Sediminicoccus rosea: one gene and its partner. The protein of the gene in region 2 binds, or shares a complex with, the protein of the main gene of each other region. Links are inferred from orthologs where the notes say so. Each region holds a gene or a part of one and is shown on either strand. Other genes may lie near its edges. The genes, in order: secG and secY.

Evidence for each region.
Region 1: the proteins of secY (region 2) and secG are in contact, whole or in part, in a crystal structure (PDB 5AWW), measured with the Thermus thermophilus proteins. The link is inferred for Sediminicoccus rosea from one-to-one orthologs. Residues at the interface, in WP_096411648.1 of Thermus thermophilus: Leu14, Gln16, Arg17, Phe20, Ile34, Pro35, Pro37, Ile72, Arg108, Arg109, Asn112, Gln113, Arg116, Ile117, Ile120, Pro145, Gly146, Trp147, Phe152, Phe155, Val156, Val159, Thr160, Val162, Ala163, Gly164, Ala166, Leu167, Trp170, Glu173; in WP_223903268.1 of Thermus thermophilus: Tyr5, Ile9, Tyr12, Leu13, Ala16, Leu19, Val20, Val23, Leu24, Gln26, Glu27, Pro28, Gln30, Gly31, Ala32, Asp34, Leu35, Met36, Gly37, Gly38, Ser39, Ala40, Asp41, Leu42, Phe43, Ala45, Arg46, Val48, Tyr53, Thr56.

Annotation. Positions count from the first base shown.
Region 1 is NZ_CP137852.1:3,265,100-3,268,288, forward strand. Bases 96-2,973 are described here. They hold secG (preprotein translocase subunit SecG), read right to left. Parts: upstream 1,752-2,973; coding sequence 1,440-1,751; downstream 96-1,439. Other genes in these bases: R9Z33_RS15785 (CTP synthase), read right to left, coding at 96-1,381; R9Z33_RS15795 (LysR substrate-binding domain-containing protein), read left to right, coding at 1,845-2,834; R9Z33_RS15800 (VOC family protein), read left to right, coding at 2,861-2,973. Outside these bases: more of R9Z33_RS15785, read right to left, coding at 1-95; more of R9Z33_RS15800, read left to right, coding at 2,974-3,189. UniProt on the Bacillus subtilis protein: Involved in protein export. Participates in an early event of protein translocation.
Region 2 is NZ_CP137852.1:1,670,232-1,673,351, reverse strand. Bases 312-3,120 are described here. They hold secY (preprotein translocase subunit SecY), read right to left. Parts: upstream 2,490-3,120; coding sequence 1,134-2,489; downstream 312-1,133. Other genes in these bases: rpmD (50S ribosomal protein L30), read right to left, coding at 3,060-3,120; rplO (50S ribosomal protein L15), read right to left, coding at 2,540-3,022; R9Z33_RS08025 (adenylate kinase), read right to left, coding at 470-1,123. In the rest of the region: rpsM (30S ribosomal protein S13), read right to left, coding at 1-258. UniProt on the Bacillus subtilis protein: The central subunit of the protein translocation channel SecYEG. Consists of two halves formed by TMs 1-5 and 6-10.

The DNA of each region.
Region 1 (3,189 bases), 1.6 Mb from region 2 along the record:
CGCCATAGACGCTGCTGACCAGCGAATCCTGCGCGAGGAGCGCAGGATAGGCCCCGAGGCGCATGGTGCCGCCGAGGTCACCGCTGGCGTCGCGCTGCTCGCGCTCGTTGCCGCGCACCCACTCGGTCATCAGGCCCACGACCGGCTCGGCGCAGGGGCCGAATTCGGTGCTGGAGGCGGCGGGGATCTGGAGCAGGTTCCGCGCCGCCTCGATCACTGCCATCTGCATGCCGAAGCAGATGCCGAGGAAGGGGATCTTCTTCTCGCGCGCGAAGCGCACCGCCTGGATCTTGCCGCCCGTCCCACGCTCGCCGAAGCCGCCGGGGACAAGGATGCCGTGCACACCATCCAGCCGGCGCATCACCTCGCCCGCCTCGCGTTCGAAAATCTCGCTGTCCACCCAGTCGAGCTTTACGCGCATGTTGTGCGCGATGCCGCCATGGGCCAGCGCCTCGTTCAGCGACTTATAGGCGTCGAGCAGGCCGGTGTACTTGCCGACCACGGCAATGGTCACCTCGCCTTCCGGCGCGGTGATGCGCTGCACCACCTGCTCCCAGGCGGTGAGGTCGGGCTCGCCGTAGATCGACAGGTTGAAGTGGCGCAGCACCTCGCGGTCCAGCCCCTCGCGGTGGTAGCTGCCGGGCACGGCGTAGATGCTGGAGGCGTCATAGGCCGGGATAACGCTCTCGGGCCGGACGTTGCAGAAAAGCGCGATCTTGCGGCGCTCATTCTCCGGGATCGGGCGGTCACAGCGGCAGAGCAGGATCTGCGGCTGGATGCCGACGCCCAGCAGTTCCTTCACCGAATGCTGCGTCGGCTTGGTCTTCAGCTCGCCGGCCGAGGGGATGTAGGGCACGAGCGTGAGGTGGACGAAGAGGCTGCGCGTTGGCCCCAACTCGTTCGCGAGCTGGCGGATGGCCTCAAGGAAAGGCAGCGACTCGATGTCGCCGACCGTGCCGCCAACCTCGACGAGGACGAAGTCATACTCGTCGGTGCCGGTGACGACGGCTTCCTTGATCGCGTCCGTGATGTGCGGAATGACCTGCACGGTGGCGCCCAGGTAGTCGCCACGGCGCTCCTTCGCGATCACCTCGGAATAGAGGCGGCCCGTGGTCCAGTTGTCCGCCTTGCTGGCATGGACGCCTGTGAAGCGCTCATAATGGCCGAGGTCGAGGTCGGTCTCGGCCCCGTCATCGGTCACGAAGACCTCGCCATGCTGGTAGGGCGACATCGTGCCCGGATCCACGTTGAGATACGGGTCAAGCTTCCTGAGCCGGACGCGGTAGCCGCGGGCCTGCAGGAGTGCGCCAAGGGACGCTGCCGCGATGCCCTTGCCAAGCGAGGAAACCACGCCACCGGTGATGAATACGAACCGTGCCATGGGAGGTCTCCATAGCCACTTCCGTGGCGCTGTCACACCCCCCTTGGCGGCCGGGACTTCAGTTCGTGGGAACGGCGGGCAGCGCGGGCGCGGTCGGCGCGATCACCGGCGCGGGCGCGTCGAGGATCGAGCGGTTCACCGCGGTGCCGCGGTCCAGCAGGGCCAGGATCAGCGCCAGCACGAAGAAGATGGTGCCGAGGATGGCCGTGGTGCGCGTCAGCAGGTTGGCCGTGCCGCGCCCGCCCATGAAGGAGCCCATGCCCTGCGAGGAGCCAATGCCAAGGCCGCCGCCCTCGCTGCGCTGCACGAGGATGACCCCGATCAGCGCCAGGGTGACCAGCAGGAAGATGATGGTGAGGATGGTGGACATGATGGCGCTCCGCATAGCCCGCCCCGGGCCGGATGGCTAGCACGGATGCGCCGCGCCCTGGCCGGCCATGCGGATTCTTGATAGCTGTATGGCATGCGCCGCCACCTCGACCGCCGCCTGAAGCTGCAATGGCTGCGCGTGATCGACGCCATCGAGGCGCAGGGCAGCCTGCTGCGCGCCGCGACGCGCCTCGGCCTCGGCCAGCCCGCCCTCACCCGCAGCCTGCAGGAGGCGGAGCAAGTGATCGGCGCCCGCCTCTTCACCCGCCACGCCCGCGGCGTGAAGCCCACCGAGGCCGGCCTCGTCATCACCCGCCTGGCCCGCCGCGTCCTGGCCGAGCTGCACCGCGCGGAGGAGGCGCTGGACCACCTGGCCGGCGCCCAGCTCGCGGTGGGCGTGCTGCCCGTGGCGGCTGTCGGCGTGCTGCCGGGGGCGCTGATCCGGCTGAAACAAGGCCGACCGGACATCCAGCTGCGCCTGCAGCAGGGCCGCATGGAGGAGCTGCTGCCCCTGCTGGCCGCCGGCGAGATCGACCTCATCCTCGGCCGCCTCTACCCGGCCCCCGCCCCGGATGGTTTCCTGCGCGAGGCGCTGTGGGAGGAGCCGATCTCCTTCCTGGCCCGCAGCGGCCACCCGCTCTTCGCAGGTCCGGTGACGCGAGCGGCGCTGGCGGGCTGCGAGCTGATCCTGCCCACGGTCAGCCAGCGCGTGGGCCAGGAGATCGACGAGCGGCTCGCGGCGCTGGGCCTCACCACCGAGGCACCGCTGCGCTCCAGCAGCTACGGCTTCATCCGGGAAATGCTGCTCGCCAGCGACATGGTGGCCGTCATGCCCCGGCTGATGATGGTGGGGGACCTGCTGCGCGGCGCGCTCCGCGTCCTGCCGCTGGATGAGGACGCCCCACCCCGCCCCGCCGGCCTGATCCTGCCACCCGACCGCCCCCTGCCCGAGGCCGGGCAGGCCTTCGTCGCCGCCCTGCGCGGGCACCTGGGAGAGATCGCGGCACAGGGTCTCTCACCTATCCGTGAAGAGAATAGCTCGCGTCGCAAAATCCATAAGACAGCCAAGCCCGCCCCCGGCTAGAAGCGAGGCGTCGAGGGAGAGAAGCATTGGAAACGGCCGAACCCATCCTGGATGTGGCGCATCTCGGCCATGTCGAGCTGCTGACGCCAAAGCCTCAGGAGAGCCTCGGCTTTTTTCGCGACATCCTGGGCATGACCGTCAGTGGCACACAGGGCGACAGCGTCTTCCTGCGCGGCTGGGACGATTACGAGACCTTTTCCCTGCAACTCACCGCGGCCCGCACCTCCGGCCTTGGCCATGCCGCCTTCCGCACCCGCAGCCCGCAGGCGCTGGAGCGCCGCCTCGCCGCGCTGCGCGCCGATGGCGTGCCGGTCACCACCGTCGAGGGCCATTTCGGCCATGGCATGGCGCACCG
Region 2 (3,120 bases):
GCAGGCCATATCCATGAGGCGCTTGATGTTCATCGCCACTTCGCGGCGGAGGTCACCCTCCACACGGTAGTCGCGGTCGATCACCTCGCGCAGCTTCACGATCTCTTCGTCGGTCAGCTGGTTCACGCGGCGCTCGGCCGGAATCCCCACCTGCTCACAGATCGCGACCGCGTTCTGCGGGCCGATGCCGTAGATATAGCGCAGCGAAATCACCACGCGCTTGTTGGTGGGGATGTTCACGCCAGCGATACGCGCCACGTTCAAGCTCCTGTGGCCCCCGGGAGGGCCCGTCCAATGGTTACCGCGGTTCCGGATGCCCGGCCTTACGGCGAAATTTTCAAACCCCGACACCCTGCCCTGGCGAACCGCGCCTAGACTGGACAGGCAAAACAAAACGCGGCCGAAGAGTGCCCTGGAGACACGCCGCGCCCGTGAGAGGCGCGCACATAGAACCAAGGCTGTCCCCGCGTCAAGCCGTCGGCGAAAGAATCCTCGTCAAAGCGATGGTCACGTCGGACATGTCCGCCATGCCATCCACGCTGCGCAGCTTGCCCTGCGCGGCATAATAGGGAAGCAGCGGCGCCGTCTGGCTGTGATAGGCCGCGAGCCGCGCGCCCACCGTCTCTGCCTTGTCATCCGCGCGCCGGGTAAACTCGGTCCCGCCGCAGGCATCGCAGACGCCGGCCACCTTGGGCTGCTTGAACTTGTCGTGATAGCCCTCGCCGCAGCTCGCGCAGGTGAAACGGCCGGAAATCCGCTCCACCAGGGCCGCGTCATCCACCTTCAGCTCGATGACATGGTCGAGGACCATGCCATTCTCGCGCAGCATCTCATCCAGCGCGGCCGCCTGGGGCGCGGTGCGCGGGAAGCCGTCCAGGATGAAGCCCTTGGCGGCATCCGGCTGCTTCACGCGCGAGGCGATCATCGCGGTGATGATCGAGTCGGGCACCAGCGCGCCGCGTTCCATGATCGCCTTGGCCTCGAGCCCGATGGCGGAGCCCGACTTCACCTCGGCCCGCAGCATGTCGCCGGTCGAGACCTGCACCAGGCCGAAGCGCTGCTCCAGGAGCTTCGCCTGCGTTCCCTTGCCGGCACCGGGGGGGCCGAGGAGGATGAGGTTCATGCGTCTCTCCCTACCGCGGCCTGGGGCCGCGACCGCCCAACCGGGCTTTCTTGATCAGGCCCTCGTACTGGTGGGCGAAGAGATGTGACTGCACCTGTGCCACCGTGTCCATCGTGACGGTCACGATGATGAGCAGCGAGGTGCCCCCGAAGTAGAAGGGGACGCCATAGTTCGAGATCAGGATCTCGGGGATGATGCAGACGATGCAGAGGTAGATGGCGCCCACCACCGTCAGCCGGGTCAGCACGCGGTCCAGATAATCCGCCGTGTGCTGGCCGGGGCGGATGCCGGGCACGAAGCCGCCATACTTCTTCAGGTTCTCGGCCGTCTCCGTCGGGTTGAACACCACGGCGGTGTAGAAGAAGGCGAAGAACACGATCAGCGCCATGTAGAGCCCCATGTAGAGGGGCTGACCATGGGCGAGCAGGTTCGCCATGCTCTGCAGCCAGGTGTCCGCCGTCCGGTCCGTGCTGAAGCCCGCGATCGTGGCCGGCAGCAGCAGCAGCGAGGAGGCAAAAATCGGCGGAATGACGCCCGCCGTGTTCAGCTTGAGCGGCAGATGGGTGTTCTCGCCGCCGAACATGCGGTTGCCGACCTGGCGCTTCGGATACTGCACGGGAATGCGCCGCTGGGCGCGCTCCATGAAGACCACGAGGGCGATGGTGCCCAGCGCCGCCAGCAGGAAGAAGATGATGAAGAAAGTGGAGAGCGCGCCCGTCCGGCCAAGCTCCAGCGTGGAGACCAGCGCCGAGGGCAGGTTCGCCACGATGCCGGCGAAGATGATGAGCGAGATGCCATTGCCCACGCCGCGGGCGGTGATCTGCTCGCCCAGCCACATGAGGAACATGGTGCCGCCCACCAGCGTGATCACGCAGGAGATGCGGAAGGCCATGCCCGGATCCGCCACGGCGGAGCCCGTCGTGCCGCGAATCCCCTCCAGACCGACGGAAATGCCATAGGCCTGCACGATGGCGATCACCAGCGTGAGGTAGCGCGTGTACTGGTTGAGCTTCTTGCGCCCGCTCTCGCCTTCCTTCTTCAGCGCTTCCCAGGAGGGAATCGCCGCCGTCATCAGCTGGACGATGATCGAGGCCGAGATGTAGGGCATGATGTTCAGCGCAAAGACCGTCATCCGGCCCAGCGCACCGCCCGTGAACATGTCGAACATGCCGAGAATGCCGCCGCCGTGCTGGCGCAGCATCTCGCCCATGACCGCCGCATCCACCCCCGGCACCGGGATATAGGTGCCGAGCCGATAGACGATGAGGGCGCCGAGCGTGAACCAGATGCGGTTCTTCAGCTCGGTCGCTTTCGAAAGCACGCCGAAATTCAGGCTGTTCGCGAGCTGATCCGTGGCCGACGCCATGCCCTAAACCTCCTGAGACCTGTCCATGCCGCCTGGCGAAAGCCGGCGGATCACTCCGCCGCGGCTTCCGCCACAGGCAGCGTGACCGTGCCGCCCGCCGCCTCGACCGCCGCGATGGCGGCCGCCGAAGCACCGGAGACGGAGATCTTCACCGCACGCTTGATCTCGCCATGGCCCAGCAGGCGCACGCCCGCGAACTTCTTGCCCTGGCGCACGATGCCGGCCTCGCGCAGCGCGGCCTCGGTGATCTCGGCATCGGCGGAGAGCTTGCCCTCCGCGATCGCCTTGTCCAGCGTGCCGATGTTCAGCGCCGTGTATTCCAGGCGGAAGATGTTCTTGAACCCGCGCTTGGGCAGACGCCGATAGATCGGCAGCTGACCACCCTCGAAGCCGTTCAGCGAGACGCCCGTGCGGGCCTTCTGGCCCTTCACGCCACGGCCGGAGGTCTTGCCCTTGCCGGAGCCGATGCCGCGACCGACGCGCTTGAACTTCGGCCGCGCGCCCTCGTTGTCACGCAATTCGTTGAGCTTCATGACCATGTCCTTTGAAGGAATGACCGCGTTGCCGCGATCAGCCCTCCACCTTGATGAGATGCGCCACCTTGCGGATCATGCCGCGCACCGCGGGCGTG